DNA from 3 places in the Pseudomonas shirazica genome. Region 3 is predicted to be linked to each of the others. Evidence: predicted binding sites of a transcription regulator. Region 3 holds the regulator's gene; each other region holds the start of a gene.
What was found. The regulator FliA, encoded in region 3, starts transcription of late flagellar genes. The targets are predictions, from matches to a motif close to CTAAAGTTTNNNNNNNNNNNGCCGNTAA.
Positions count from the first base shown of each region.

Region 1: a site for FliA is predicted at 5,917-5,944, ahead of IMX18_RS03045 (flagellar protein MotY). Genes of this name have one in related genera too.
Region 2: a site for FliA is predicted at 7,827-7,854, ahead of IMX18_RS13235 (methyl-accepting chemotaxis protein). Genes of this name have one in related genera too.

Region 1 covers NZ_CP063456.1:664,654-674,954, forward strand. The annotation lists gene IMX18_RS03010 (molybdopterin oxidoreductase family protein) at 1-1,768, shown strand, start outside; gene grxD (Grx4 family monothiol glutaredoxin) at 1,860-2,195, shown strand; gene bfr (bacterioferritin) at 2,253-2,726, opposite strand; gene IMX18_RS03025 (bacterioferritin-associated ferredoxin) at 2,928-3,146, opposite strand; gene IMX18_RS03030 (peroxiredoxin) at 3,371-3,973, shown strand; gene rnt (ribonuclease T) at 4,133-4,744, opposite strand; gene pyrC (dihydroorotase) at 4,804-5,850, opposite strand; gene IMX18_RS03045 (flagellar protein MotY) at 5,981-6,898, shown strand; gene IMX18_RS03050 (argininosuccinate synthase) at 7,055-8,272, shown strand; gene IMX18_RS03055 (hypothetical protein) at 8,331-8,813, opposite strand; gene IMX18_RS03060 (response regulator transcription factor) at 9,176-9,796, shown strand; gene IMX18_RS03065 (PA3496 family putative envelope integrity protein) at 9,840-10,016, opposite strand; gene nth (endonuclease III) at 10,121-10,301, opposite strand, start outside.
Region 2 covers NZ_CP063456.1:2,891,130-2,901,430, forward strand. The annotation lists gene IMX18_RS13205 (hypothetical protein) at 1-83, shown strand, start outside; gene IMX18_RS13210 (hypothetical protein) at 181-414, opposite strand; gene IMX18_RS13215 (universal stress protein) at 660-1,535, shown strand; gene IMX18_RS13220 (MFS transporter) at 1,907-3,133, shown strand; gene IMX18_RS13225 (potassium transporter Kup) at 3,372-5,213, shown strand; gene IMX18_RS13230 (hypothetical protein) at 5,361-5,681, shown strand; gene IMX18_RS13235 (methyl-accepting chemotaxis protein) at 6,142-7,767, opposite strand; gene IMX18_RS13240 (tetratricopeptide repeat protein) at 8,019-8,417, shown strand; gene IMX18_RS13245 (DUF1835 domain-containing protein) at 8,607-9,851, shown strand; gene pdxR (MocR-like pyridoxine biosynthesis transcription factor PdxR) at 10,060-10,301, opposite strand, start outside.
Region 3 covers NZ_CP063456.1:1,141,056-1,151,356, forward strand. The annotation lists gene fliQ (flagellar biosynthesis protein FliQ) at 1-58, shown strand, start outside; gene fliR (flagellar biosynthetic protein FliR) at 66-842, shown strand; gene flhB (flagellar biosynthesis protein FlhB) at 845-1,987, shown strand; gene flhA (flagellar biosynthesis protein FlhA) at 2,450-4,579, shown strand; gene flhF (flagellar biosynthesis GTPase FlhF) at 4,591-5,898, shown strand; gene fleN (flagellar synthesis regulator FleN) at 5,992-6,825, shown strand; gene fliA (RNA polymerase sigma factor FliA) at 6,822-7,562, shown strand; gene IMX18_RS05265 (chemotaxis response regulator CheY) at 7,666-8,040, shown strand; gene IMX18_RS05270 (protein phosphatase CheZ) at 8,061-8,849, shown strand; gene IMX18_RS05275 (chemotaxis protein CheA) at 8,862-10,301, shown strand, end outside.

The DNA of each region.
Region 1 (10,301 bases), 480 kb from region 3:
GCACAACTACGGCCTGATGACCCACAGCAACTACTTCCTGGGCCTGCTGAAAACCCGCAACCGCTTCTCTGCCACCTCGGTGGACCAGTTGCCGCAGCACCTGGTCAGCCACCTGATGTACGGCCATGGCCTGCTGCTGCCGATCCCGGACATCGACCAGACCGGTTTCATGTTGATCCTCGGCGGCAACCCGCTGGCCTCCAACGGCAGCATCATGACCGTGCCGGACGTGGAAAAACGCCTGAAAGCCCTGCAGGCCCGGGGTGGGCGACTGGTGGTGGTGGACCCGCGGCGCAGCGAAACGGCGGCGATGGCCGACAGTCACCTGTTCATTCGCCCTGGAGGGGATGCGGCCTTGTTGTGTGGCTTGCTCAACACCCTGTTCACTGAAGGCCTGGCGCGCGGCTCGCACTTGCCGGTCATCGGCTTGCAGCAGGTGCGCGAAGCGATCGCGCCGTTCAGCGCGGAGGCCATGAGCGCGCACTGTGGCATTGCCGCGACAGACATTCGCCAGCTGGCAAGGGACTTTGCCGCGGCCGACAGGGCGGTGTGCTACGGCCGCATGGGGGTTTCGACCCAAGCCTACGGCACCCTTTGCCACTGGCTGGTGCAACTGATCAACCTGGTAACCGGCAACCTTGACCGTGAAGGCGGCGCGTTGTGCACCGAGCCTGCCGTCGACCTGGTAGCGACCACCTCGGGTGGCCATTTCAACGCCTGGCAGAGCCGGGTGTCGGGCTTGCCCGAGTACGGCGGCGAACTGCCCGTGGCGGCCTTGGCCGAGGAAATGCTGACGCCAGGCGAAGGGCAGGTGCGTGCGCTGGTGACGGTGGCTGGCAACCCCGTGCTCTCAACGCCCAATGGCCGCCAGCTGGATGTGGCGCTGGAGGGGTTGGAGTTCATGCTCAGCATTGACCTGTACATCAACGAAACCACCCGCCATGCCGACCTGATCCTGCCCTCCACCTCGGCGCTGGAAAACGACCATTACGACAGCACATTCAACTTGCTGGCCGTGCGCAACGTGACCCGCTTCAACCGGGCGATCCTGGCCAAGCCCGAAGGGGCATTGCATGACTGGGAGATTTTTGTCGGGCTGGCACAAGCGTTCGCCAAACGCGCCGAGCTGGAGTTGAAACCGACCTGGGCGCCAGCGCAGATGATCGACCTGGCCCTGCGCAAGGGGCGTTATGGTGAAACGACACCCTGGCAGCTTTCGCTGGCAGCGCTGGACGAGCACCCGCATGGCCTCGACCTGGGGCCATTGCGCGCCAACCTCGCTGCGCGCCTGACGACTGCCAGCAAGGCCGTCGAAGCGGCGCCCCAGGTGCTGCTGGATGACTTGGGGCGACTGGCGCAACAGGCCCCTCCGGTGCCGGGCGAACTGCTGCTGATCGGCCGTCGCCATGTTCGCAGCAACAATTCATGGATGCACAACTTTCATCGACTGGTGAAAGGCAAACCGCGCCATCAGTTGTTGATGCATCCGCAGGACCTGCAGCATCGTCAGTTGCAGGACGGCCAGCGAGTTCGTATCCGCTCGCGTACCGGGGATCTTGAAGTCGAGGTTCAGGCCTGCGAGGACATGATGCCCGGTGTAGTCAGCCTGCCCCATGGCTTCGGTCACTCTCGTCAAGGCGTGCACATGCAGATCGCCAAGGCGCAACCTGGGGTGAGTGCCAACGACCTCACCGATGAGCGCCTGCGTGATCAGGTTTCCGGCAACGCCGCCCTCAATGGCGTACCCGTGCAGGTAGAGGCCGCGTAAGGAATGGTAAGGCCGAGCATGCTGCTCGGCTTTCCGTTACAATGCGTCACCGTGCCGACGACCGCGTCGGAAAGTTCAGCCGAGGTGCTACATGGATATCATCGAAACGATCAAAGAGCAGATTGCCAACAACACCATTCTGCTTTACATGAAAGGCTCGCCGAATGCCCCGCAGTGTGGCTTCTCTGCGCGTGCATCGCAGGCCGTGATGGGTTGTGGCGAGAAGTTCGCCTACGTCGACATCCTGCAGAACCCGGAAATCCGTGCGAACCTGCCAAAATACGCCAACTGGCCGACCTTCCCGCAGCTGTGGGTAGCCGGTGAACTGGTCGGCGGCAGCGACATCATGCTGGAAATGTTCGAGAAGGGTGAGCTGCAGACCCTGATCAAGGAAGCGGCTGCCAAGGCCAAGGCTTCCGAGGCCTGAATTTCCGGCAAGCATGAAAAAACCCGCTGATCGCGGGTTTTTTCATGGGGCGAATATTTATTCTTCGCCCATCTGCGACTGCAGGTAGTTCTCGATACCAATCTTGTCGATCAGCCCCAGCTGGGTTTCCAGCCAGTCGATGTGCTCTTCCTCGGACTCGAGGATATCTTCGAGCATGTCACGCGAGCCAAAGTCGCCAGCGGTTTCGCAATGGGCGATGGCCGCTTTCAGGTCGACCAGGCCTTTCTGTTCGATCTTCAGGTCGCATTCGAGCATCTCTTTGGTGTGCTCGCCAATCAGCAGCTTGCCCAGGTCCTGGACGTTGGGGATGCCTTCGAGGAAGAGAATACGCTTGATCAGTTTGTCAGCGTGCTTCATCTCGTCGATGGATTCCTTGTACTCGTGCTTGCCGAGTTTGTTCAGGCCCCAATCTTCGTACATGCGTGCGTGCAGGAAGTACTGGTTGATCGCGACCAGCTCGTTTCCGAGGATCTTGTTGAGATGCTGGATGACGCTTACGTCGCCTTTCATGTCGGGTTCCTGCCCTGTAGAAGTGTGCCAATACAGTGAAGTTTGAGCCCGATACTTAGGTGTGTCAAACCTAAGTTCTTGAATAATAAGTGAAAATTAATGGAAATAAGAATGTTTGTGAACCGCGTTGGAGCGCTAACTTATTGAATTGCGGGCATAAAAAAACCGGACGCAAGGTCCGGTTCTTCGAATTCTTTGTTATCAGGCTGCGGTAAATTCCACGGGGTAGGGCAGGGCTGCCTGGCTGACCTGAAGCTCGGTCAGGGTCTCGCGGACCACCTGCTTGGCAACGCAGGCACATTTGCCGCACTGGCTGGCGACGTTTGTGGCGGCTCGCACTTCCTTGTAGCTGCAGCATCCTTCATAGATCGCATCGCGGATCTGTCCGTCGGTAACGCCGACACAAAGACACACATACATAAAGGCTGACCATCGTTGGTGGGCTCGATGGAGTGGAGCTTAATGTTAATGAGAATGCTTGTCAAAGGGGTTTCTGAAAGGGCCGTGCTTGAGCGACCGGCGGTTGCTTCGTCGTTGGAGTCGGCCTGTCACCAGAAGCCGTGTATGATGGACGGCCTTTGTTGGATGTCGGGCAAGCCCGTCTGGCCCGGCAAACGGTTTTTCACCCTCATCAGGAGATTACAATGAGCGTACTCGTTGGTAAGAAAGCCCCCGATTTCACCGTTCCGGCCGTGCTGGGCAACGGCGAGATCGTCGACAGCTTCAACCTGGCTTCGGCCATCAAGGGCAAGTACGGCCTGGTGTTCTTCTACCCGCTGGACTTCACCTTCGTCTGCCCGTCCGAGCTGATCGCCCTGGACAACCGCATCCCTGACTTCCAGGCGCGCAACGTGGAAGTGATCGGCGTGTCGATCGACTCGCACTTCACCCACAACGCCTGGCGTAACACCCCGGTCAACAACGGTGGTATCGGCCAGGTCAAGTACACCCTGGCTGCCGACATGACCCACGAAATCTGCAAGGCCTACGACGTCGAGTCCGAAGGCGGCGTAGCCTTCCGTGGCGCCTTCCTGATCGACACCAACGGTGTTGTTCGTTCGCAGATCGTCAACGACCTGCCACTGGGCCGCAACATGGACGAGCTGCTGCGCCTGGTCGACGCCCTGCAGTTCCACGAAGAGCACGGCGAAGTCTGCCCTGCCAACTGGAAAAAAGGCGACAAAGGCATGAACGCTTCGCCGGAAGGCGTTGCTGCCTACCTGAGCGAGAACGCTGGCAAGCTGTAATTGCCGCGTGCATGAAAAAACCGGCCCTTGTGGCCGGTTTTTTTGTGCCGTCCTGTGCCGGCCTTTTCGCGGGCTTGCCCGCTCCCACAGGAATAGCACAATGGCTGAGGCCACTGCAGTACCGGTGGGAGCGGGAATGCGCGCGAACGCTTTTGCAGATCAATCGTTGAAATCGCGCCAGCCGCCCATCTCTTTCCAGCGGTTGACGATGCCGCAGAACAGCTCGGCCGTCTTCTCGGTGTCATAGCGCGCCGAGTGCGCCTCACGTCCGTCGAAGTCGATGTCGGCGCTCTGGCAGGCCCGCGCCAGTACGGTCTGGCCATAAGCCAGGCCCGCCAGGGTAGCGGTGTCGAAGCTGGAGAACGGGTGGAACGGGTTGCGCTTCAGGTCATTGCGCGTCACCGCCGCATTGAGGAAGCCCAGGTCAAAGCTGCTGTTGTGGCCGACCAGGATCGCCCGCTTGCAACCATTGGCCTTGAGCGCCTTGCGTACGCCACGGAAGATGTCGGTCAGCGCACTTTCTTCGCTGACTGCCATACGCAGCGGGTGGTCCAGCTTGATCCCGGTGAATTCCAGCGCGGCCGCCTCGATGTTGGCGCCCTCGAATGGCTCCACGCGGTGGAAGTAGGTGTGCTCGGGGAACAGGAAGCCCTTTTCGTCCATGCCGATGGTGACTGCGGCAATTTCCAGCAGGGCATCGGTAGCGCTGTTGAAGCCGCCGGTTTCAACGTCTACCACTACCGGCAGATAGCCGCGGAAACGCTCGGCCATCGGATGGCGCGAGCCGCTGCTGCCTTGGGTGTCGAGGTCGTCTTCGTAGAGGTCTTCGCTCACGCGTTTTCCTCCAGCAGGCGCCAGCGCAGTTTTTCGCCGGCGCGCAGCGGGACTACGGTCTGCTCGCCAAACGGCAGGCTATCCGGGGCGGTCCATTCTTCGCGGACCAGGGTAATGGTGTCGGTGTTTGCCGGCAGGCCGTAGAACGCCGGGCCGTGCAGGCTGGCAAAGCCTTCCAGCTTGTCCAGCGCGTTACGCTGCTCGAACGCTTCGGCGTACATCTCGATGGCTGCGTAGGCGGTGTAGCAACCGGCGCAACCGCAGGCGGCTTCCTTGGCGTGTCGGGCGTGTGGGGCCGAGTCGGTACCCAGGAAGAACTTCGGGTTGCCGCTGGTGGCCGCATCCAGCAACGCCACCTGATGGGTGTTGCGCTTGAGGATCGGCAGGCAGTAGAAGTGCGGGCGAATGCCGCCAACCAGCATGTGGTTGCGGTTGTACAGCAGGTGCTGCGCGGTGATGGTCGCGCCGACGTTGGCCGGGGCCTCGGTGACGAACTGCGCGGCATCGCTGGTGGTGATGTGCTCGAACACCACCTTCAGTGTCGGGAAGCGCTCGACCACACGGCGCATATGCTCGTCGATGAAGCGCTTCTCGCGGTCGAACACGTCGATCTCGCTACGGGTCACTTCGCCATGCACCAGTAGCGGCATGCCAACTTCCGCCAGCGCCTCGATGGCCGGGAAGATGTTGTCGATGCTGGTCACGCCCGAGTCTGAATTGGTGGTGGCGCCAGCAGGGTACAGCTTGGCGGCATACACGAAACCGCTGGCCTTGGCCGCGCGGATGTCCTCGGGGCTGGTGCGGTCGGTGAGGTACAACACCATCAGCGGCTCGAAGCGGCTGCCAGCCGGGCGGGCGGCCAGGATGCGCTCACGGTAGGCGCCGGCCTCTACGGCATTGCGTACCGGCGGAACCAGGTTGGGCATGATGATGGCACGGGCGAAAGTACGCGCCACATCGCCAACGGTGTGGGGCAGGACGGCACCATCGCGCAGATGGATGTGCCAGTCGTCGGGACGCAGGAGGGTCAGGCGATCGGACATTGGGGATTCCAGGCGGGTCGAACTCAAGCCCCAATGCTACCGGAAAACCCTGGGTGGAGCACGGCTATCAAGTTTTCCGCCAGGCGTCCGATAGCCTGCAGGTAAGCCGTCAGAATTTGTGGAGCCGCCCGTGCGCCAGCGTTACCTAGCCCTGTTGACCCTGTTCGCCAGCCTGCCGGCCGGTGCGCTGACCTTCCAGACGCGCATGGAAAACATTGCCTGGAAGGTCGAGGGTGACCAGTTCGAATGCCGGCTGATCCAGCCGATCGACGGTTTCGGCAGTGGCGAGTTCGTGCGCCGCGCGGGCGAGCAACCGGTGTTCCAGTTGCGCTCGGACAGCAACGTACTGGGGGCGGGCACGGCCACATTGCTGGCAGCTGCTGCGCCGTGGCAGCCTGGGCGCAGCGACATCAATCTGGGCAGCGTGCGCATGGCCCGTACCGGGGTGTTGTTCAGTTCTTCCCAGGGCCAGGCCAGTCGCCTGATCAACGGCCTGCTCGATGGGCGCAGCACGGTGGTACGCAATTATGCCGGCGAGGCGGGCAGGCCGATGGAAGTGCGTGTGCTGCCGGTCAGCTTCGCCAAGGCCTACAACGACTATCAGGCCTGTGCCGGCAAGCTGCTGCCGATGAACTACGATCAGGTGCGTCAGACCCAGGTGGGCTTCCCCGGGGGAGGCTTCGAGCTGGATGGCGCGGCCAAGGCACGGCTGGACGTGATCCTCGACTACATCAAGGCTGACCCGACAGTTAACCATGTAGAGCTCAACGGCCACTCCGACAACAGTGGCAATCGCCTGACCAATCGCGACATGTCGCGCCGCCGGGCACTGGCGGTAGCCGACTACCTCAAGGCCCATGGCGTTCCGGAAGAGCAGATTACCGTGCGTTTCCATGGCGAGCGTTATCCATTGGCGAAGAACACCAATGCTGCCAACCGGGCGCGTAATCGTCGGGTGAATATCGAACTGGATCGGGTTGCGGTAATCGAGAAGCCGGTTGAGAAGCCTGTCGAAAAGGCCCCTGAGCCAACACCTGCCAAGTCCTGAAGGCTGCTCCCACACGGCATTTCATAATTTCCGACGGTAAGTCGCCCTTCCGAAACTTCTTGTCGCTTTGTCGTCAGAAGCTGTCGCCCCACTGTAAATTTATCCGTAACGTCGTTAGAATCGATCCCTTTCCGTACAACCCCGTGGAGTGATGGCATGGCGGACGTAAAAAAGGTCGTACTGGCGTATTCCGGCGGCCTTGATACTTCGGTGATTCTCAAGTGGCTGCAGGATACCTACAACTGCGAAGTGGTGACCTTCACCGCTGACCTGGGGCAGGGCGAAGAGGTCGAGCCGGCTCGTGCCAAGGCCCAGGCAATGGGCGTTAAAGAGATCTACATCGACGACCTGCGCGAAGAATTCGTGCGTGATTTCGTGTTCCCGATGTTCCGCGCCAACACCGTCTACGAGGGCGAGTACCTGCTGGGTACTTCCATCGCCCGTCCGCTGATCGCCAAGCGCCTGATCGAAATTGCCAACGAAACCGGCGCCGACGCCATTTCCCACGGCGCCACCGGCAAAGGCAACGACCAGGTGCGTTTCGAACTGGGTGCCTACGCGCTGAAGCCAGGCGTCAAGGTAATCGCCCCATGGCGTGAGTGGGACCTGCTGTCCCGCGAGAAGCTGATGGACTACGCCGAGAAGCACGGCATCCCGATCGAGCGCCACGGCAAGAAGAAGTCGCCGTACTCGATGGACGCCAACCTGCTGCACATCTCCTACGAAGGCGGTGTCCTGGAAGATACCTGGACCGAGCACGAAGAAGACATGTGGCGCTGGAGTGTCTCGCCTGAGAACGCCCCGGATCAGGCTACCTACATCGAGCTGACCTACCGCAACGGTGACATCGTTGCCATCGACGGTGTCGAGAAGACTCCGGCCACCGTCCTGGCCGACCTGAACCGTATCGGTGGTGCCAATGGCATCGGCCGTCTGGATATCGTCGAGAACCGTTACGTCGGCATGAAGTCGCGCGGTTGCTACGAGACCCCTGGTGGCACCATCATGCTCAAGGCCCACCGTGCCATCGAGTCGATCACCCTGGACCGCGAAGTCGCTCACCTGAAGGATGAGCTGATGCCGAAGTACGCCAGCCTGATCTACACCGGCTACTGGTGGAGCCCGGAGCGTCTGATGCTGCAACAGATGATCGACGCTTCGCAGGTCAACGTGAACGGCGTGGTACGCCTGAAGCTGTACAAGGGCAACGTCACCGTTGTCGGCCGCAAGTCGGACGACTCGCTGTTCGACGCCAACATCGCTACCTTCGAGGAAGATGGCGGCGCCTACAACCAGGCGGATGCAGCTGGCTTCATCAAGCTCAACGCCCTGCGTATGCGCATTGCTGCCAACAAGGGCCGCTCGCTGCTCTGATTACCGTCATGTGCGGCAAGAACCCCGGCTCAGGCCGGGGTTTTTTTTGTCCGTGGAATCAATGGCCGTCGTTCGCCACCTGTTCATCAAGCGCGCTGATCGATAGTTGCGCGCACTGGCGTCTGTCCAGGTTGCAAAAGCGCCAGGTGCGAGATTGCTGAGGCGGTTGGGCGAGGGCGGACAGCAATTGCTGCTCCATCATGCGATAGGCATCGGGGCCGGAAAACATGAACGTGACAGGCTCGCCCTGCAGCGCTTCGCCGGTACTACCGGGCATTGCATGCTTGGACACATCACTCGGTGTCGATGTGTTGTCGTTTGTCGTCCTGTTTGGCGACGGGTCGTAGAACGACTTGTAATTGAAGTTGAGCGTGAGGAAGAACAGTGCCGTCAGGAAGAATGGGAAGCCCACCAGAAACCAAGTATAGAGCTTTTGACTGGACTCGCTGAGAAACGGCAATGTGGCAAGGGCGGAGGCTTCGATAATCCCTGCGAAGATGGCAATGATCGTCAGCGGGGCGACAGGTTGTACTTGGTGCATATGGGTCGTCTCCAGCGATTTTGCATATCTTTGCCTTACCGCGCTGCTCAACTAAAGACTGGATTGTTTCCCGTGAGAATAATCGCTCGAAATCCTGGTGATGTTGCCTGTTCAGGTATTTGAATTGAACATTTCCCGAGGTATCGGCCGGTTTTCAACTGGTGCACTTTTACAGGCCGGTGATACCGTTCATTCGGTAACAGGGAATTTGATTGTTACAAGTACATCAGTTGAGTGTAGGAAATTTCTGTAAGTGTTGTAGGTTCCATCTGTTCATATATTTCGCCGGTAAATCACCGCGCCAGCAGGCGCTCTGTAGGTTATCTTGGCGGGCCAAAGCAAAAGCAATGAATGGATATCGCATGAATAAAGTGCTTATCGTGGATGATCATCCGGTCATACGCCTGGCCGTACGCATGCTGATGGAGCGGCATGGGTATGACGTCGTGGCGGAAACCGACAACGGAGTGGCTGCGCTGCAACTGACACGGCAACACCTGCCGGATATCGTGGTGCTCGATATCGGCATCCCCAAGCTGGATGGCCTGGAAGTAATCACCCGCATGACGGCCTTCAGCCCGGGCAGCAAGGTGCTGGTGCTGACATCGCAGGCCCCCGGCAACTTCTCGATGCGCTGCATGCAGGCGGGGGCGGCGGGGTATGTGTGCAAGCAGCAGGAACTCACCGAACTGCTGAGCGCCATCAAGGCCGTACTGTCGGGCTACAGCTACTTCCCCAACCAGGCCCTGCACGTATCACGTGGAAGGGGGGGGAGCGAGACGGATATGGTCAACCGCCTCTCGGCAAGGGAGATGACCGTGTTGCAGCAGCTGGCGCGAGGGCGTTCCAACAAGGAAATTGCCGACAGCATGTTCCTCAGCAACAAGACGGTCAGTACCTACAAGTCGCGCCTGTTGCTCAAGCTCAATGCACGGTCGCTGGTCGACTTGATCGAGCTGGCGCAACGGCAAGGGTTAAGCTGATCACCAAGGCCGTAAAGCCTCCAGCCAGGAGGCTTTGCCAAGGTTACAGATCGTAGTCGAAGTCGGCCAACTGCTTCTGCAGGCGCCTTTCCTCCAGCATATTGTCGATGGTGCGGCGCTTGCTCAGGTTGGTCTTTGCGGTTTCCACCTGGGGTTCCGCTTCGTCATCTGCGGCAACAAAATCATCTTCGATCGACAGGTCGTCTTTATCGCTACTCATGAGTCGCTCCAAGCCAAGGGGCCATTGGCCGTCCTTATAACCAGAAAGCAGACGCTGGTAAAAAAGATTTTTTCAATCGCAGTGGGTGGTTTCGAGCTATCGACTCAATCGTCGGAGGTCTTGTGCTTGTACTCGCACAAGTCTTCAATCCGGCAACTGCCGCAGCGTGGCTTGCGTGCCTGGCACACATAGCGCCCGTGCAGGATCAGCCAGTGGTGGGCGTCGAGCAGGTAATCCTTTGGCACGAACTTGATCAGCTTTTTCTCCACTTCCAGCACCGTCTTG
Region 2 (10,301 bases), 1.8 Mb from region 3:
TGAAGGAAGCGCGCAGCAAAAACATCAAAGGACGCTCCACCATGACCAAGGCACAGTTGGTGGAAGCGCTCAAGCACGCATGACCACAAGCCCTGAACCGGGCGCAATCCCTGTGCGGGCGTGCCCGCGAAGAACGCAATGTGATGCATGGCACCGGCTACGCCGGTGTCCGCCACAGCATCAACCATTCCCGGCGATATCCGCCGTGTCGGCATCCCGGCAACTGTTGCGGGATGCGCATACGAATTCCGCCTCGGCACGTGTGGGGTAGTTGAGGGTCAGGCGCAGCTTTTCCTGTGTGTCATAAAGGTCATAGCCCTCCCCTAACGTTGCGGGAAAGCCAAGACTACGCGGGTAAATCTCTTTCTTTAGCGGCACAGCGGGAACCACAACAAAGCGCATCTGCATGATCATCCCCCTCCCGGCAGTCTCTTAGTATTAGTACTGCTACGGGAAAGCATCAAGTTGACTCATGCAAACAATCGCAATACCCCTGCGAGCCTATCAGCCGAAGTGCTCCCTTGACGCACGTCAAGCCGCTGGGCCGGGTTCGCGCGACGATGGCTGCCAGCAAGGAACGAATCGAAAACCGCCATGCGCATTGTGCTCAAGGCCATCGCCATCGAGCACTGTGCGCGGCCTTGGATAAGGAGTCCCACATGAGCCACCTGAACCACGTACTGGTAGCAACCGACCTGTCCACCTCCGCCCGCAACGCGGCAGAGCGCGCTGCGCACCTGAGCAAGGCGCAGCAGGCATCGCTGGACCTGCTGTACGTTGCCAACCCGGCCCCCTTCGAGCGCTTGAAGCAGTTGGTCGCACCTGGTGATGATCTGCTGAAGCGCGTGCTGGATACCGCTGGCGAAAAAATCCGCGCACTGGCTGCAATGCTGTTCCAGCGCCATGACATCGCCGCTGGCGTGCAGGTAGCGCATGGCTCGGTGACCACGGAGATCACCCGTGTGGTGCAGGATAAACGCAGCGACCTGCTGGTATGCGGGGCGAAGGGCCAGAGCGTCGCGCGGCGCCTGCTGCTGGGCTCCACGGTGCAGAAGATGCTGAACCGCATGCCCTGCCCTTTGCTGGTGGTCAAGCAGGCGCCACGCGATGCCTACCGGACCTTGCTGGTTGCAGTTGATTTTTCGCCTTCGTCACTGCGCTCCATCGAACTGGCAAAAGCCATTGCCCCACAGGCCGAGATCATTCTGTTGCATGTTTACGAAGCGCCGTTCGAAGGCAGCATGCGTTTCGCCCACATCGACCATGAGACCCTTGCTCACTACCGCAATGTCATCCGCAAGGATGCGGTCCAGCAGCTCGCGGCCTTGAGCGAAACCGCCGGAGTGGCAGATGCTCGGCAAATCGTGGTGCATGGCGACCCTGCCTGGCGGATTGCCGAGCAGGAACAAGAGCTGGAATGCGACCTGATCGTGGTTGGCAAGCAAGGGGAAAGCGCGCTTGAAGAGCTGCTGATAGGCAGCGTCACCAAGCATGTGCTGAACGAATCCCAGTGCGATGTGCTGGTATCGCCATAAGATGCATGTGATGTGGAGGACACGTGCCTGTCCTTCGCGGACAGGCGACTCATTGGTTAAGTGAGGTTTTGTAGGAGCAGCCTTGTGCTGCGAAGAGGCCGGGACAAGCAATACAAAGGCTTTGTCAGTACCGGCCTCTTCGCAGCACAAGGCTGCTCCTACAATGGACGCTTCAAACGAGCGATATTTGTTCTCTGCGCTCCCATCCAACAGCGGGCGCTCTGCGCAAGGCGTTTCATCGATTGCGCTGATGATTACTATCGAGCGACCCGCATGTTGGCCAGGCGAAACCGCCCCCTATAATCCCCGGCAAATTTCCCCCGCTCCTCGCGCCTGCTTCAGGCGACATCCCTCTCTTGGAATCCAATACCATGCCAAGTGCCAGCCAGGCCCCTCGCGGCCTCCCCGAACATGATCAACAAAGCGTCAGCCAGCAGTGGCTGGCAATCCTTTCGGTCGCCGTCGGCGCTTTCGCCCTGGTGACCAGCGAGTTCCTGCCGGTGGGCGTACTCAACGATGTCGCCAGCGACCTTGGCATCAGTGCAGGCCACGCCGGCCTGATGGTCACCCTGCCCGGCATCATGGCCGCCCTCGCCGCCCCACTACTCTCGGTGGGCATTGGCGCTCTGGACCGTCGCTACCTGCTGATCGGGCTGACGCTGATCATGATCATCGCCAACGCGGTAGTAGCCTACGCCAGCGACTTCAACCTGCTGCTGTTCGGCCGCGTGCTGCTGGGCGTGAGTATCGGCGGCTTCTGGGCAACGGCCATTGCCCTCAGCGGCCGCCTGGCGCCAAAGGGCGTGGGCGTAGCCCAGGCCACCTCGATCATCATGGTCGGCGTAACCCTGGCCACCGTGCTGGGCGTGCCGGTGGGCACCTGGTTGAGTGGCCTGATGGGCTGGCGCATGACCTTCCTAATAACCGCGCTACTGGGCATACCGGTGCTGCTGGCGCAGATCCTGTTGCTCCCGCGGCTCAACCCGGACAAAGCCATTCGCATCAGCGACCTGCCGGCCCTGTTCATCAACCCACAGGCGCGGGTTGGCCTGATTGCCGTGTTGCTGATCGGCCTGGCGCACTTTGCCGCGTACACCTATGTCGCGCCCTTCTTCAAACAAAGCTCCGGCTTCGATGGGCCTACCATTGGCTCGTTGCTGCTGCTTTATGGCGTGGCCGGGGTATTCGGCAATATCTTCGCCGGTTTCGCCGCCAACCGCAGCGTACGTCACACCCTGCTGCTGGTAGCGCTGATGATCGGCACCAGCACTGCCCTGTTCCCTCACTTCGCCACCGGCATGACCGGTGCCGCGATGCTGATCGGGTTGTGGGGCTTCGCCTTCGGCGCGTTCCCGGCCTGCGCCAGTATCTGGATGTTCGTCGTCGCGCCCAAGGATGTCGAACGTGGTATGCCGCTGTTCGTTGCCATGTTCCAGGTGATCATTGCACTGGGCTCGTTCTTCGGCGGTCGGATCGTCGACCAGCTGGGCAGCTCGGTGTTGCTGAGCCTGGCCACGGCCCTGGTGGGTTGCGGTTTCGCTACGGTGCTGGTGCTGGGGCGTAACGTCAGCAACAGCCTGGCGGCGCAACCTGGCTGACCAAACCATCGCCGGCCGGGCCGCAAAGCGGCCCCGAATTGCTTGACTGACAGGTATTGGGGCGCTGGCTGATTTTTTACGCTCTTTTTACGACTGAGCCGGCAGACAGAAGGAATACTGGGCGCGCGATGCTCAGGGATGGCATGCATTTATACCCGCCAGTCCAGAGAAACCTTTCGTGAGCCAGTCCACCGTTATCGCAAATCAATCCCTTCCCGCCAAGTCCAACCCTGTCGGCATGCTCGTCGCCGCTGTCGGCGTGGTGTATGGCGACATCGGCACCAGCCCGCTGTACACCCTCAAGGAGGTGTTCGCCGGGCACTATGGCGTACAGGCCAACACCGCTGGCGTACTCGGAGTGCTGTCGCTGGTGTTCTGGTCGTTGCTCTGGGTGGTATCGCTCAAGTACGTACTGTTCATCCTGCGTGCCGACAACCAGGGCGAAGGTGGCATCATGGCCCTGACCGCCCTGGCGCATCGGGCGGCGGCGCCCTACCAGCGCCTGGGCAGGATACTGGTGCTGCTCGGCTTGTTCGGCGCCGCGCTGTTCTACGGCGACAGCATGATCACGCCGGCGATTTCCGTTCTATCGGCCGTCGAGGGCCTGCAACTGGCCTTCGACGGTATCGAGCATTGGGTCGTGCCACTGTCGGTGGTGGTGCTGGTGGCCCTGTTCCTGATCCAGAAGCATGGCACCGCGCGCATCGGCATCCTCTTCGGGCCGATCATGGTGCTGTGGTTCGTCGTGCTGGGTGCACTGGGCCTGCACGGCATCGTCCAGCGCCCGGAGGTGCTGCAGGCACTCAACCCGCTCTGGGCGGTGAAGTTCTTCGTGCTGCACCCGGGCATGGGGGTTGCGATCCTGGGCGCAGTGGTGCTGGCGCTGACCGGCGCCGAAGCGCTCTACGCCGATATGGGGCACTTCGGCCGCAAACCCATCGCCCGGGCCTGGTTCCTGCTGGTGCTGCCCGGCCTGGTACTGAACTACTTCGGCCAGGGCGCGCTGATCCTCGGCGACCCGCAGGCAGTGCGCAACCCGTTTTACCTGCTGGCGCCCGAATGGGCCCTGCTGCCCATGGTCGGGCTGGCCACGCTGGCCACCATCATCGCGTCCCAGGCCGTGATTTCCGGTGCGTTCTCGCTGACGCGCCAGGCCATCCAGCTGGGTTACGTACCGCGCATGTTCATCCAGCACACCTCCAGCGAGGAACAGGGGCAGATCTACATCGGCATGGTGAACTGGGCACTGATGGTTGGCGTGGTGCTGCTGGTGGTCGGCTTCGAGTCGTCCGGGGCACTTGCGGCAGCCTATGGCGTAGCCGTGACCGGGACCATGCTGATCACCACACTGCTGGCTTCGGCAGTGGTGCTGTTGCTGTGGAAGGCACCACGCTGGCTGGCGGTGCCGATGCTGCTGGCATTCCTGCTGGTCGACAGCCTGTATTTCGCCGCCAATGCGCCGAAGATCCTCCAGGGCGGTGCATTTCCGGTGATTGCCGGCCTTGCACTGTTCACCCTGATGACTACCTGGAAGCGCGGGCGACGGATGATCGTCGAGCGGCTGGACGAAAGTTCGCTGCCGCTGGACCTGTTCATTACCAGCCTCAAGGCCCAGCCGCCTCACCGCGTGGGCGGTACTGCCGTATTCCTGTCCGCCAGGCCCGAGGCGGTGCCTCACGCCTTGCTGCACAACCTGCTGCATAACCAGGTACTGCATGAACAGGTGGTGCTGTTGACCGTCGTGTTCGAGGACGAGCCACGGGTCAACGCTGGCAAGCGCTTTGAGGTCGAGGAGTTTGGTGACGGTTTCTTCCGCGTGAGCCTGCATTTCGGCTTCATGGAGGAGCCCGACGTGCCGTTGGCGTTAAGCCGCTGTCAGCGTGCGGACCTTGAGTTCGGCCCCATGCGCACCACTTATTTCCTCAGCCGGGAGACGGTCATTGCAGGCAGGCAGATGGGCATGGCCCGCTGGCGTGAGCACCTTTTTGCCTTCCTGCTGAAGAATGCCAACAGCAACCTGAAGTACTTCAAGCTGCCGCTGAACCGGGTGATCGAGCTTGGCACCCAGGTCGAGATCTGAGCAGTCATGAAGCTTGAGGCTGCCAGGTACTGAAAGGGCCTGGCAGCCGCTTCGTCGAAAGGCTGCGCACTGCGGAACTTAAAGGGCAACCTTATGTCGTATCCGCACTCAAATTTCCTCCCCTGCGCCTTTTGGAGGCGAACAAACATGAAAAAAACCCTGGTAGCCGTCTTTACCTGTGCCCTGGCGCTCGGCGCAACTGCATTGTTGCCTGCCGATGTCTCGCCGATTGGTTCCGCATATGCCAAAGGTAATGGCAATGGCGGTGGCAAAGGTGGGTTCAACGGTAATGGCGCCGGCTACGAGAGTGATCATGCAGGCAAGGCCACCCGCAACCATGGCGAGAGCGGCAATCACTATGGAAGCCTGCGCAATGATGACAACGGCCGTGGCACTACCCGGTCCGGCATTGCCCATTCCAAGGAACACAACAAGGCCGGGCGCTCCTCTTCGAAGCACGATCGATAACTGAAAGCACACATGGCGTGCGCTCGAACCGGGCGATGCGGTTGATGGCACCGGCTGCGCCGGTGTTCGCGGGTAAACCCGCTCCTACAGGTACGGCGCATTCCTTCAGCTGGTGGGGTCCCTGTGGGAGCGGGCATACCCGCGAAGCAGGCGACGCCGTGGATGGCACCGGCTGCGCCGGTGTTCGCGGGCGCGCACGCTCCCACAGGTATGGCGCATTCCTTCAGCTGGTGGGGTCCCTGTGGGAGCGGGCATGCCCGCGAAGCAGGCGACGCCGTGGATGGCACCGGCTGCGCCGGTGTTCGCGGGCGCGCCCGCTCCCACAGGTATGGCGCATTCCTTCAGCTGGTGGTGCCCCTGTGTGCGGGTTTACCCGCGAAGCAGGCGACGCGGTGGAAGGCACCGGCTACGCCGGTGTTCGCGGGCGCGCCCACTGCCACAGTCTGGTGCCCGCCAGACCTCAAACCCTGAACCGCGCCACCAACGCCGCCATCTCCCCCACCAACCCCGACAACGCCTTGCTCGCCTCACTGGTCTGCTGCGCCCCTGCTGCCGAGGATGTCGACAGCTCGCGAATGTTCAGCAGGTTGCGGTCCACCTCTCGCGCCACCTGGGCCTGCTCTTCGGCTGCACTGGCAATCACCAGGTTACGCTCGTTGATCTCGCCGATCGCACTGTAGATACCCTCAAGCACCTGCCCCGAGGCCAGTGTCACGTCCAGCGTCGACTGGGCACGACTGGTACTGGCCTGCATCGAGGTCATGGCCGCTTCGGTACCCGCCTGCACGCGCCCGATCATCTGCTCGATTTCCTGGGTCGACTGCTGCGTGCGGTAAGCCAGCGTACGCACTTCATCAGCCACCACCGCAAAGCCGCGCCCGGCCTCGCCCGCACGGGCGGCCTCGATGGCGGCATTGAGCGCCAGCAGGTTGGTTTGCTCGGACACCGAGCGAATCACTTCCAGCACCTTGCTGATGTCCCGCACCTGCCCGACCAGTTGCTCCAGGTGTGCGCTGCTGGCCTGGATCTCCCGAGTCATGGCCTCGGTGCCGTCGATGTTGTCGTTGACTTGCCGGCGGCTTTGCGCCGCCAGCTGGTTGGATTCGCTGGTGGTCTGCGAGGTGGTGATGGCATTGCGCGCAACCTCCTCGACAGCCGTGGTCATTTCGGTAACGGCGGTAGCGGCCTGCTCCAGCTCCAGGCCCTGCTGGCGCAGGTTGTTGGCGCTTTCCTCGGTGACCGTATTCAGCGCCGTGGCGGCTGCGTCCAGCTGCCTGGCACAGTTGCTGATCTGCCCCAGAGTGTCGCGCTGGCTCTGCTGCATGCGCTCAAGTTCATGGAACAGCTGGCCGATCTCGTTACTGCCCTGCCCCTGCACCGGCACGCTCAGGTCGCCGCCGGCAATGCGCTGGAAGTGCCGGCCAGCTTCGCGCAGCGGGTGCAGCACGCGCTGGGCAATAAAGGCCCAGCACAGCACCGCCAACACCAACGTCACGCCTAGCAGCCCCAGGCTCAGCAGTTGGGCGCGCGCCAGGCGCCGGTCGGATTCCAGCATGATCTGCTGACCGCGCTCACTCAATGCGCCGACCAGTTGCTGGCGCAGCGCCTGCAGCCGGCCCATGGCGTTGCCGGCGTCGGTGTTGACCTTGAAATACTGCTCGAGTGAACGTTGACGGGTTGCCTCACGCTGCCCGGCGACCGCCTTGGAATACTCGCCGTAGGTGGCCTGCAGTGCCGTTGCCAGTGCGTGCAGCGCAGGCTCGCGGGCGTTTTCGACAAACTCGTCCACCAGCTTCTGGCTCTTGTCGTTCAGCTCGACCGACAGCGCCATGCGCTTGTTGGCGCTTTCCTCATGACCACCCAGCTGCTCGATGAAGCCCGAGGACACATTGGCACTGGCGCGAATCGCCATCAGCAACGCATTGTTCAACCGGTCCGACTGGTGCGCGGTCTGGTCCAGTTCGGTGATCTGCTGGTCGCTGCCCACCGCCGCCCGCCAGGCACTGACGGTGGAAAACAGCAGGGTCACGCTGAACAGCGACAGCACCCAGAACATTCCGGTGCGGATCTTCAGGTTGGCAAGCATGGGGGCAGTACTCCTTGTTGGCACCACTTCTGGTCGATGATTCGACGGTGGGTGTGCTGCTATCGGAGGTACTGCCCCAGGCTTGAGGCGCCGGAGTACGGTTATGGGCGGTAACCGAACAGATGTTGTCGAGGCACAGACCGGGCGACGGGCAACAAGCCGCCCAGGCGGGAACTTCAACGCTCCAATTCGGTCGATAGCATCCGCTCGCCCTCCAACCTGGCCCGCCCCCCCTGCCGAGTCTTCCGCCGATGCCCAGCACACCTGTTCTGTCAGCCCTGCTCCTGTTGTTCAGCGCAATCACGGCACAGGGCGCACTGGCCGGCGAACGCTACGCGCCCACGCGCAGCAACAATGCCTCGACGGTGCTGATCGAAACCGCCTCGCAACAGTATGCCGACGGCCAGCTGGACCAGGCGGCGGCCACCCTGGAGCGTGCGCTGCACATTCAACCGAACAACCCGGCAACGCTGCACTACCTTGGCGTTTTGCGCCTTCAGCAAGGGCAGTATGAACAGGCCGAAACCCTGGCGCTTCGCTCCAACCTGCGTGTTGGCAACAATCACGCCCTGCGCAGCCGCAACCTGCAGCTGATAGAAGCCGCGCACAAGGCCCAGGGCTCGGGCATTCTGCCGACGGCTGCGCACTGACGGCGATCGGACGCTGCGCGTCAGGCCACCATCGACCTTCTTTGCACCCACGCGCATTACCCGGTAAAGTCGGCGCCAGGGCGCTGGCTGCGCCTGCGGTCCGCGCCAAGGGGTTTCCCGAGCCAAGCATCATCACATTCCCATACCAGCTCCCGGCTTGTCGGCGGACCGAGCCCCAAAGGAGTTGGCATGCCCGCCATCAATGCATCCCGCCACCACGGCCTGCTCGACCTGCCCGCCTTGCGCAAACGCGCCAAACGCTTGCTCACCGCCCTGAAAAACCACAAGGCCGACGACACCCGCGAGCAGCTACGCGCACTCGGCCTGCCTGGCCCTGACTACCGGCTTGCCGATACCCAATGGCTGGTGGCCCGCGAGGCCGGTTTTGCCAGTTGGCCCAAGCTCAAGGCCCATGCCGATGCCGTCGCTTTTGCGGCACGCCACCCTGGCTTCACCGCCGATGACGAGGCAGCCGTGCAGCATTGGCGCTGCGGCAACGACATCGCCCACAGCTTGCGCACGGCCGGTTTTGCCGGTGCCTTCCAGATGTTCGAGGACCCCATGGTCATGGGGCCGGTCTGCGCACTGCCCGAGGAGCAGTATTGGCAGGTTCGGGCCGCTTACATACAGCAGGCGTTCAACCTGAGCATCCAGGACGTTGAGCAACGCCAAGCGGCACAGCGCACCGCCCTGGCCGGCTTGAACAGCGACAGCAAGATCGTGCTGTGGTGCGAGGGTGACGCTTACGACCAGCTGTTCCTGATCCGCGTACTCGCCAGCCTGCCCAGCCTGCCGCGCCGCTTGGAGCTGATCGAAATCACCCAGGTACCTGGCGTCGAGCGCTTCATCGGTATCGGCCAGCTGGCCCCGGACTTGCTCGCCTGGCTATGGCCACAACGTCGCGCGCTGGGTGAGGACGTGCTGGCCCTGGCCCGCCAGACATGGGCAGCCTATACCGCGCCTGACCCAAGGGCCTGGGCTGCCCTGGCGGGCCTCCAGCATACGGCCTTGCCGTTGCTGGGCCGGGCCCTTGCGCGGCAACTTCAGGAACTGCCGGGGGCGAACGACGGCTTGAGCCTCACCGAACGCCTGCTGTTGCGCATTCTGGCCTCACGCGGCGAGCTGCCGGCCGGACGTGTGTTTGCCCAGTTGATGATGCAGGATGAACCGCTGCCTTACCTGGGTGACATGATGTTCCATGTTTTGCTGCAGCCCCTGATCCATGCACCGCACCCGCTGCTGCTGGAAGGCCCGGGCGAGTCTTGGGCGCAACGGCCGTTGCGGCTGACCGCACTTGCCGAGCAGGTGCTGGCGGGGCAGGCGCATTGGCTTGACCACAACCCTGCGCAGCGCTGGGTGGGTGGAGTGGTTATCGATGCCGCGGACAAGCCCTGGGTGGTCAGCGAACAAGGCGGAGTGTGGCAGCGCAAATAGCCCGCTCAAGCTTGATCAGGTAACGCGGTGGATGGCACCGGCAAGTCAGCTCTCATGGAACTACCCATAACTCATTGCATTAGCAGGGCCCCTGTGGGAGCGGCTTTAGCCGCGAACACCGGCGCAGCCGGTGCCATGCACCGCGTTGGGATCTTCGCGGCTAAAGCCGCTCCCACAGGGTACGCGGACCGCTTGCGAATTCAGTTCTCTACTCGACAGCGCAGCCCAAAGGGCTGGGTGATCGCCCACAGGGATTGCGCTGGACCGATGTTGCAATCGCCTTCGCCGCCTGCGCCAAACGTTGTGTAGCCAGCCGGATTTCATCCATGTCCAGCGAGGCAAACCCGAGGCGCAAGGCATTTTCCGCATGACCAAACGGCGAAAACTGCCGGCCACTGCGTACCACCAGGTCCAACTCCAACGCCTTGCCAACCAACTGATCCACATTGA
Region 3 (10,301 bases):
GAAGTTCATGGAGTACTTCACCAGTCTCTATACCAACATTCCTCAGCTGATCGGTTGACGCGCCGATGCTGGAGCTGACCGACACGCAGATCGGCACCTGGGTCGCGACCTTCATCCTGCCGTTGTTCCGGGTGACGGCGGTGCTGATGACCATGCCGATCTTCGGCACCCGTATGCTGCCGGCGCGGGTGCGCCTGTACGTGGCAGTGGCCATCACGGTGGTGATCGTCCCGGCCCTGCCGCCCTTGCCCGAGTTCGACCCGTTGAGCCTGCGCGGCCTGCTGCTGTGTGCCGAGCAGGTCATCGTCGGGGCGTTGTTCGGGTTGTCGTTGCAGTTGCTGTTCCAGGCTTTCGTGATCGCAGGCCAGATCGTCGCGGTGCAGATGGGTATGGCCTTCGCATCGATGGTCGACCCGGCCAACGGCGTCAACGTCGCGGTGATCAGCCAGTTCATGACCATGCTGGTGAGTGTGCTGTTCCTGCTGATGAACGGCCATCTGGTGGCGTTCGAGGTACTGACCGAAAGCTTCACCACCTTGCCGGTAGGCAACGCGCTGGTGGTCAATCAGTTCTGGGAGCTGGCGGGGCGCCTGGGTTGGGTATTCGGTGCCGGCCTGCTGCTGATCCTGCCGGCTATCGCCGCGCTGCTGGTGGTGAACATCGCTTTTGGCGTAATGACGCGTGCCGCGCCGCAGTTGAACATTTTCTCCATCGGTTTTCCGCTGACCCTGGTCATGGGCATGTTCATTTTCTGGGTCGGCCTGGCCGACATACTTTCCCATTACCAGGCATTGGCCAGCGAAGCGCTGCAATGGCTGCGTGATCTGGCAAGGGCGCGCTGAGCATGGCGGAAAGCGAAAGCGGTCAGGACAAGACAGAAGAACCCACCGACAAGCGCAAGCGCGATGCCCGCGAGAAAGGCGAGATCGCGCGTTCCAAGGAGCTGAACACGGTGGCGGTGACCTTGGCCGGCGCCGGTGGCCTGCTGGCGTTCGGCGGCCACCTGGCCGAGACACTGCTGGCGATCATGCGCATGAACTTCAGCCTGACCCGCGACTTCATCGTCGATGAACGTGCCATGGGTGCCTTCCTGCTGGCCTCGGGCAAGATGGCCATCTGGGCGGTGCAGCCGATCTTGATCCTGTTGTTCGTGATTTCCTTCGTCGCGCCGATAGTCCTGGGCGGTTTCCTGTTCTCCGGTAGCCTGCTGCAGCCGAAATTCAGCCGCATGAATCCCCTGTCGGGGATCAAGCGCATGTTCTCGATGAACGCCTTGACCGAGCTATTGAAGGCGCTCGCCAAGTTTTTCGTGATCCTGGTCGTGGCGGTGGTGGTGCTGGTCAACGACCGCCAGGCGCTGCTTGCGATCGCCAATGAGCCGTTGGAGCAGGCGATCATCCATAGCCTGCAGGTGGTGGGCTGGAGTGCGTTGTGGATGTCGGCCGGGCTGCTGTTGATTGCGGCGGCGGACGTGCCGTTCCAGCTGTGGCAGACGCACAACAAGCTGAAGATGACCAAGCAGGAAATCAAGGACGAATACAAGGACAGCGAAGGCAAGCCCGAGGTCAAGCAGCGTATTCGCCAGCTTCAGCGTGAGGCTTCGCAGCGGCGCATGATGGCGGCTGTGCCCGAAGCCGACGTGATCATCACCAACCCGACGCATTATGCGGTGGCCTTGCAATACGACCCTGAGAAAGGCGGGGCAGCGCCGTTGCTGCTGGCCAAGGGGACGGATTTCATTGCCCTTAAGATTCGCGAGATTGGGGTGGAGCACAAGGTCCAGATCCTCGAATCGCCGGCGTTGGCGCGGGCGATCTACTACTCCACCGAGCTCGAGCAGGAAATCCCTGCCGGGCTTTACCTGGCGGTGGCGCAGGTGCTGGCCTATGTGTTCCAGATCCGCCAGTACAGGGCGGGCAAGGGCAAGCGGCCAGAGCCGCTGAAGGACGACCTGCCGATTCCGCCGGACCTGCGTCGCGACAGTTGACCGGTGTTCGCCATGCCATTTCAGCGCCTGTGAAATCGAGCGCCGCCCACGCGGCGCTTCGCGGGGCAAGCCCGCTCCCACATTTGTTGCAACGTGCCAAACCTGTCAGGCCATGGTTGCCTGCCTTGGTGGGATGACTGGATTTCTGAGTTGGCATTGCTGCTGCATCACCTATCTCAAGCCCTGCACCCCGGCTGACAACACCTCTCCCACAGGCATGGCCACGTTGCAACAAATGTGGGAGCGGGCTTGTCCCGCGAAGCGCCGCGCGGGCGGCGCTCGATTTCATAGGCGCAGAAAGCGTCAAGGCGAACACCCGCGAAGCGCCGCGCGGGCGGCGCTCGATCTCGCAGGCGATAAAACCCTCAGGGTGAACACCATCGAGCAAAGTTGGAAAGCTTCTTGCAATGCCAGCGCCAGGCGCCCCCTGTGCGTCAAAGTTTTGCATCAAGAGGACTCGCGGTGGATCGCACTCAGTTAATCAGCAACGCCCGTAACAACCTGGCCGGGCTCGGTCGGGGCAACCTGGGTGTGCCGCTGTTGCTGCTGGTGATGTTGGCAATGATGATGTTGCCGATACCGCCGTTCCTGCTCGATGTGTTCTTCACTTTCAACATCGCCCTGTCGATCGTGGTCCTGCTGGTCTGCGTCTACGCCCTGCGCCCGCTCGACTTCGCCGCGTTCCCCACCATCCTGCTGGTGGCCACGCTGTTGCGCCTGGCCCTGAACGTGGCCTCCACCCGGGTTGTGATGCTGCATGGCCAGGAGGGGCACGGCGCCGCCGGCAAGGTGATCCAGGCCTTCGGCGAGGTGGTGATCGGCGGTAACTACGTGGTCGGTGCCGTGGTGTTCGCCATCCTCATGATCATCAACTTCGTGGTGGTGACCAAGGGTGCCGGGCGTATCTCGGAAGTGAGCGCGCGTTTCACCCTCGACGCCATGCCCGGCAAGCAGATGGCCATCGACGCCGACCTCAACGCCGGCCTGATCGACCAGGCCCAGGCCAAGCACCGTCGTGCCGAAGTGGCGCAGGAGGCGGAGTTCTACGGTTCGATGGACGGTGCCAGCAAGTTCGTCCGCGGTGACGCCATCGCCGGCCTGCTGATCCTGTTCATCAACCTGATCGGCGGCATGCTGATCGGCATGCTGCAGCACGGCATGAGCTTTGGCGATGCCGGCAAGGTGTACGCCTTGCTGACCATCGGTGACGGTTTGGTGGCGCAATTGCCATCACTGCTGCTGTCGACCGCTGCCGCGATCATGGTTACCCGCGCCTCGGGCTCCGAGGACATGGGCAAGCTGATCAACCGGCAGATGTTCGATTCGCCCAAGGCCCTGGCGGTGTCCGGCGCGCTGATGATCGTTATGGGCCTGGTGCCGGGCATGCCGCACGTGGCCTTCCTCAGCCTTGGCCTGCTGGCCGGGGGTGGCGCGTACCTGGTGTGGAAGAAACAGCAGAAGGCCAAAGCGCAGGCGCTGCAGGAAGCGCAGCGCCAGCAGGACCTGCTGCCATCGCCACAACGCGCGCTGGAAACCAAGGAGCTGGGCTGGGACGACGTCACACCGATCGACATGATTGGCCTGGAGGTCGGCTACCGGCTGATCCCGCTGGTCGATCGCAACCAGGGTGGCCAGTTGCTGGCGCGGATCAAGGGTGTGCGCAAGAAGCTGTCGCAAGACCTGGGCTTCCTCATGCCCACCGTGCACATCCGCGACAACCTTGACCTGCAGCCCAGCGCCTATCGCCTGACCCTGATGGGGGTGATCCTGGCCGAAGCCGAGATCTACCCGGATCGCGAACTGGCAATCAACCCGGGGCAGGTGTTCGGTACCCTCAACGGCATTGCCGCGCGTGACCCGGCGTTTGGCCTTGAAGCCGTGTGGATCGATGTCGGCCAGCGCTCCCAGGCGCAGTCGCTGGGCTACACCGTGGTCGACGCCAGTACCGTGGTGGCCACCCACCTGAACCAGATTCTGCAGAAGCACTGCCACGAGCTGATCGGCCATGAAGAGGTCCAGCAACTGCTGCAGGTGTTGGCCAAGGCATCGCCTAAACTTGCAGAAGAGCTGGTGCCGGGTGTCATTTCGTTGTCGGGCCTGCTCAAGGTGCTGCAGGCGCTGTTATCGGAACAGGTACCCGTACGCGATATCCGCAGTATCGCCGAGGCGATCGCGAACAACGCCGGCAAGAGTCAAGATACCGCCGCGCTGGTGGCGGCGGTGCGCGTCGGATTGTGTCGCGCCATCGTGCAAAGCATTGTCGGCGTTGAGTCGGAGCTGCCAGTGATTACCCTGGAGCCAAGGTTGGAACAGATTTTGCTCAATAGTCTGCAAAGGGCCGGGCAAGGTCAGGAAGACGGTGTTCTTCTGGAGCCGAGCATGGCCGAGAAGCTGCAGCGTTCGCTGATCGAGGCGGCCCAGCGCCAGGAAATGCAGGGCCAGCCGGCCATCCTCCTGGTCGCCGGCCCGATCCGCGCCATGCTGTCGCGTTTCGGCCGCCTGGCTGTACCGAATTTGCATGTTCTGGCGTATCAGGAAATACCGGACAACAAGCAAGTCACCATCATTGCCACCGTGGGCCCTAACGGCTGAGGTAGGGGATAATGCAAGTTAAGCGATTTTTCGCCGCCGATATGCGTCAGGCCATGAAACTGGTCCGTGATGAGCTGGGCGCCGATGCCGCCATCATCGGCAACCGTCGCATCGCCGGCGGTGTCGAGCTGACGGCCGCGCTGGACTACAAGCTGTCCGCCCTGGCCCCCCGTGTGCCCAACGCCGAACTGGAAGAAGAGCTGCGCAAGACCCATACGCGCATCGCCACTGCCCAGGCCGAGCTGGGCCACCGCCAGGATAGCAGCGACAACAACCGCCAATTGTTCGCCGGGCAGTCGCTGACCGCCGCCGAGCCGTTGATCGAACCGCATGTCGATGTTCCCGAGGCTGCTGCAGCGCCTGCGTCGGCGCCGGTCGACCCGCGCCTGTTCGATGCCATGCGCTCCGAGCTGTCGGGCCTGCGCGAGCTGCTGGAAGTGCAGCTCGGCTCGCTGGCCTGGAACCAGCTGCAAGGCAGCAAGCCGCAGCAGGCCACCGTCTGGCGCCGGCTGCAGCGTATCGGCCTGTCCGGGCCGATCGCCCGTGAGCTGCTGGACCTGACTGCCGAGATCGACGAGCCACGCCAGGCCTGGCGCATGTTGCTTGCGCATCTGGCGCGGATGATCGAAATCCCCGAGGTCGAGCCGATCGAAGAGGGTGGGGTGATTGCCATGGTCGGCCCGGCCGGCATGGGCAAGACCACCACCCTGGCCAAGCTGGCCGCCCGCTACGTGCTCAAGTACGGCGCGCAGAACCTGGCGCTGGTGAGCATGGACAGCTTCCGCATTGGCGCCCAGGAGCAGCTCAAGACCCTGGGCCGCATCCTCAACGTGCCGGTGACCTACGTCGACCCGGGCCAGTCGCTTGCTGCGGCGCTGGAGCCGCTGCTGCGCAAGCGCGTGGTGCTGATCGATACCGCCGGCCTGCAGGCCAGCGACCCGGCCCTGCGCATGCAACTGGATACCCTGGCCGGGCGTGGCATTGCCGCGAAGAACTACCTGGTGCTGGCCACCACCAGCCAGAAGCAGGTGCTGACCGCCGCCTACCACAGCTACAAGCGCTGCGGCCTGGCCGGTTGCATCCTGACCAAACTCGATGAAACGGCGAGCCTTGGCGATGTGCTGAGCCTTGCCATCAGTCATGAACTGCCAGTGGCCTACCTGACCGACGGGCCGCGCATTCCTGACGACCTGCACCTGCCTCGGGGGCACCAGTTGGTCTCCCGCGCGGTCAATGTGCAGCAGCAGGACGAGCCCAGCGAAGAGGCCATGGCCGATATGTTCGCTGATCTCTATCACAACCCACGGCGAGCGGGTTGATGATGAAATGTGTGCAAGGTAGCTATGCCAAGGGGTACGCAGAATTGCCCTACGTGTGGCCTGAGTCCCAGCGAGACAAGGTAAAGAACAGACATGGGTAGCATGCATCCCGTACAGGTGATCGCCGTGACCGGTGGCAAAGGTGGCGTCGGCAAGACTAACGTTTCAGTGAACCTGTCCCTGGCGCTGGCCGAGCTTGGCCGCAGGGTCATGCTGCTCGACGCCGACCTGGGCCTGGCCAATGTCGACGTGCTGCTGGGCCTTACCCCCAAGCGGACCCTGGCCGATGTCATCGAAGGGCGCTGCGAGCTGCGCGACGTGATGTTGCAGGGCCCCGGTGGTGTGCGCATCGTGCCGGCTGCCTCGGGCACGCAGAGCATGGTGCACCTGGCCCCGGCCCAGCATGCCGGGCTGATCCAGGCGTTCAGCGAAATCGGCGACAACCTCGACGTGCTGGTGATCGACACTGCGGCCGGTATCGGTGATTCGGTGGTCAGCTTCGTCCGCGCCGCCCAGGAAGTGCTGCTGGTGGTATGCGATGAACCCACCTCGATCACCGATGCCTACGCCCTGATCAAGCTGCTCAATCGCGACTACGGCATGAACCGTTTCCGCGTGCTGGCCAACATGGCGCAGAGCCCGCAGGAAGGCCGTAACCTGTTCGCCAAGCTGACCAAGGTCACCGACCGTTTCCTCGACGTTGCCCTGCAGTATGTGGGCGCTGTGCCGTATGACGAGTGTGTGCGCAAGGCGGTGCAGAAGCAGCGTGCCGTGTACGAAGCCTTCCCACGCTCCAAATGCGCGCTGGCCTTCAAGGCGATAGCCCAGAAGGTCGACAGCTGGCCGCTGCCGGCCAACCCGCGTGGCCATCTGGAGTTCTTTGTCGAGCGTCTGGTGCAACCCACCAGCGCGGGTCCAGTGCTATGAACGCCAGCGGTTTCAAGATGTACAGCCGAGCGTCGAAAGACGCCCAGTACGAGCTGATCGAACGCTACGCCCCGCTGGTCAAGCGCATCGCCTACCACCTGCTGGCGCGGCTGCCGGCCAACGTGCAGGTCGAGGACCTGATCCAGGCCGGCATGATCGGCCTGCTGGAAGTGGCCAACAAGTACGACGCCAGCAAGGGCGCCAGCTTTGAAACCTACGCCGGCATCCGCATCCGCGGGGCCATGCTGGACGAAGTGCGCAAGGGCGACTGGGCACCGCGTTCGGTGCACCGCAACACCCGCATGGTCAGCGACGCGATGCGTGCGGTTGAAGCCAGAACCGGCCGTGACGCTAAAGATCATGAAGTTGCTGCCGAACTCCAATTGAGTCTCGATGATTACTACGGGATCTTGAACGATACCCTGGGCAGCCGCCTGTTCAGCTTCGACGACCTGTTGCAGGACGGCGAGCACGAAGGGCTGCATGAGGATGGCGCCAGTGGCCAGGTAGAACCTGCGCGCGGCCTGGAGGACGAGCGCTTCCAGGCCGCCCTGACCGAGGCCATCTCCAACCTGCCGGAGCGTGAGCGCCTGGTGCTGGCGCTGTACTACGACGAAGAGCTGAACCTCAAGGAAATCGGTGAGGTGCTGGGGGTCAGCGAGTCGCGGGTCAGCCAGTTGCACAGCCAGTGTGCCGCGCGCCTGCGCAGCCGCCTGGGGGAATGGCGGGCGCGTTGAGCCCGCTGTCGTTGCAGTCGTTTTCTACGTTGTACCGAATTGTGAATGCGCGCTCGGGGCCGAGCGCGTTTGAGACTGCTTGGAGGTCTACTTGAACAAAGACATGAAAATCCTCATCGTTGACGACTTTTCGACGATGCGGCGGATCATCAAGAACCTGTTGCGTGACCTGGGCTTCACCAACACCGAAGAAGCCGATGACGGCACCACGGCGCTGCCGATGCTGGAGAACGGCCACTACGACTTCCTGGTGACCGACTGGAACATGCCTGGCATGTCCGGCATCGACCTGCTGCGCAAGGTGCGTGCCCACGATCGCCTGAAAACCATGCCGGTGCTGATGGTGACCGCCGAAGCCAAGCGCGACCAGATCATCGAAGCGGCCCAGGCCGGCGTCAATGGCTACGTGGTCAAGCCGTTCACCGCCCAGGTGCTCAAAGAAAAGATCGAGAAGATCTTCGAACGCGTCAACGGCTGAGTCACGTCAGGGGGCGCGCCATGGATTCATCACAAACGTCTTTGGGCGAGTTCGAATCGACCCTGAAGAAGCATGCCCAGGAGCTGGTCGAAAGCCTGGAGCGGGGCCGTTTCGGCGAGGCGGTGCAGCTGATTCACGAGCTGAACCAGACCCGCGACCGCGGCCTGTACCAGGAAGTCGGCAAGCTGACCCGCGAGCTGCACAGTGCCATTGTCAGTTTCCAGATCGACCCGACCATGCCGCAGGCCGAGGAGGTGTCGCAGATAACCGACGCCACCGAGCGCCTGTCGTACGTCGTCAGGCTCACCGAGGGCGCGGCCAATCGCACCATGGACCTGGTCGAGGAAAGCACCCCGGTGCTCAACGACCTGGCCAGCGAGGCCCAGGCACTGAGCACCGACTGGCAGCGTTTCATGCGCCGCGAAGTGGCTGCGCCGGAGTTCCGTGACCTGGTCAAGCGCGTCGACAGTTTCCTGACGCACAGCGCCGAAGGTAACCGCAAGGTCGCCGGCCACCTCAACGACATTCTGCTGGCCCAGGACTATCAGGACCTGACCGGCCAGGTGATCAAGCGCGTCACCACGTTGGTCACCGAGGTGGAAAGCAACCTGCTCAAACTGGTGCTGATGGCCAGCCAGGTCGACCGCTTTGCGGGCATCCAGCATGACCACGATCAACTGCGTGCAGAAAAAGATCGAGAAAAACATCCGACTCGGGGTGAAGGTCCGCAGATTCATGCCGATAAGCGTGAAGACGTCGTGTCCGGTCAGGACGATGTCGATGATCTGCTGTCCAGCCTGGGTTTTTAAGGAGCACGTTTGATGAGCTTCGGCGCCGATGAAGAAATCCTCCAGGATTTCCTGGTAGAAGCCGGCGAAATTCTTGAGCAACTGTCCGAGCAACTGGTCGAGCTGGAAAGCCGGCCCGACGATGCCGACCTGCTCAATGCGATCTTTCGCGGTTTCCACACTGTAAAAGGGGGCGCCGGCTTCCTTCAGCTGAACGAGCTGGTGGAGTGCTGCCATATCGCCGAGAACGTGTTCGACGTCCTGCGCAAAGGTGAGCGCCGGGTCGACGCGGAACTGATGGATGTGGTGCTCGAGGCACTGGACACGGTCAACAGCATGTTTGGCCAGGTGCGCGAGCGCGCCGAAGTGACCCCGGCTACCCCCGAGCTTTTGGCGGCGCTGTCGCGCCTGGCCGAGCCGGGGGGCGCCGTGGCCGTTGAAGCGCCTGCCGCCGCGGCACCGGCACCGGTTGCCGAAGCGCCTGCCGAGGAGCAGGACATCACCGACAGCGAGTTCGAACAGCTGCTCGATTCGCTCGATGCGGTCAAGGCGCAAGCTGCGGCCGACGAGCAGATGCAGGGCGAGACCGTGAGCGGTGAAGGTGACGAAATCACCGACGCCGAGTTCGAGTCGCTGCTCGACCAGTTGCACGGCAAAGGCCAGTTCAGCGCCGAAGTTGCCGCGCAGCCGGTTGCCGGCGCGCCGGAACCGGCCAGCGACGAAATTACCGACGCCGAATTCGAATCGCTGCTGGACCAGTTGCATGGCAAGGGCACCTTCCAGGCCGATGCCTTGCCCGCTGCCAAGGCGCTGGCGCCTGCTGCAACTGACACCAGTGCAGCCAGCGATGAAATCAGCGAGCACGAGTTCGAGGCGCTGCTGGACCAGTTGCACGGCAAAGGCAAGTTCGGCGGCGACGTGGCCGCCGTCGAAGCCCCGGCTGCAACCAAGGTGCAAGCGCCAGCTGCGGCCAAGGCCGACAGCCAGCCTGTGGCCAAGCCAGCAGCAGCTACTACTCCGGCACCGGCGCCGGCGCCTGCCAGCAAACCTGCCGCAGCACCCCGCGCCCCGGCCCCGGCCGCCGACAAGCATGGCGCCAGCGAAGCGGAAACCACCGTGCGGGTCGATACCGCGCGCCTGGACGAGATCATGAACATGGTCGGCGAGCTGGTGCTGGTGCGTAACCGTCTGGTGCGCCTGGGCCTTAACAGCGGTGACGAGGCCATGTCCAAGGCCGTGTCCAACCTCGACGTGGTTACCGCCGACCTGCAGACCGCGGTGATGAAAACCCGCATGCAGCCGATCAAGAAAGTCTTCGGCCGCTTCCCGCGCCTGGTGCGTGACCTGGCCCGCCAGCTCAAGAAAGAAATCAACCTGGAGCTGGTCGGCGAAGAGACCGACCTCGACAAGAACCTGGTCGAGGCCCTGGCCGACCCGTTGGTGCACCTGGTGCGCAACGCCGTCGACCATGGC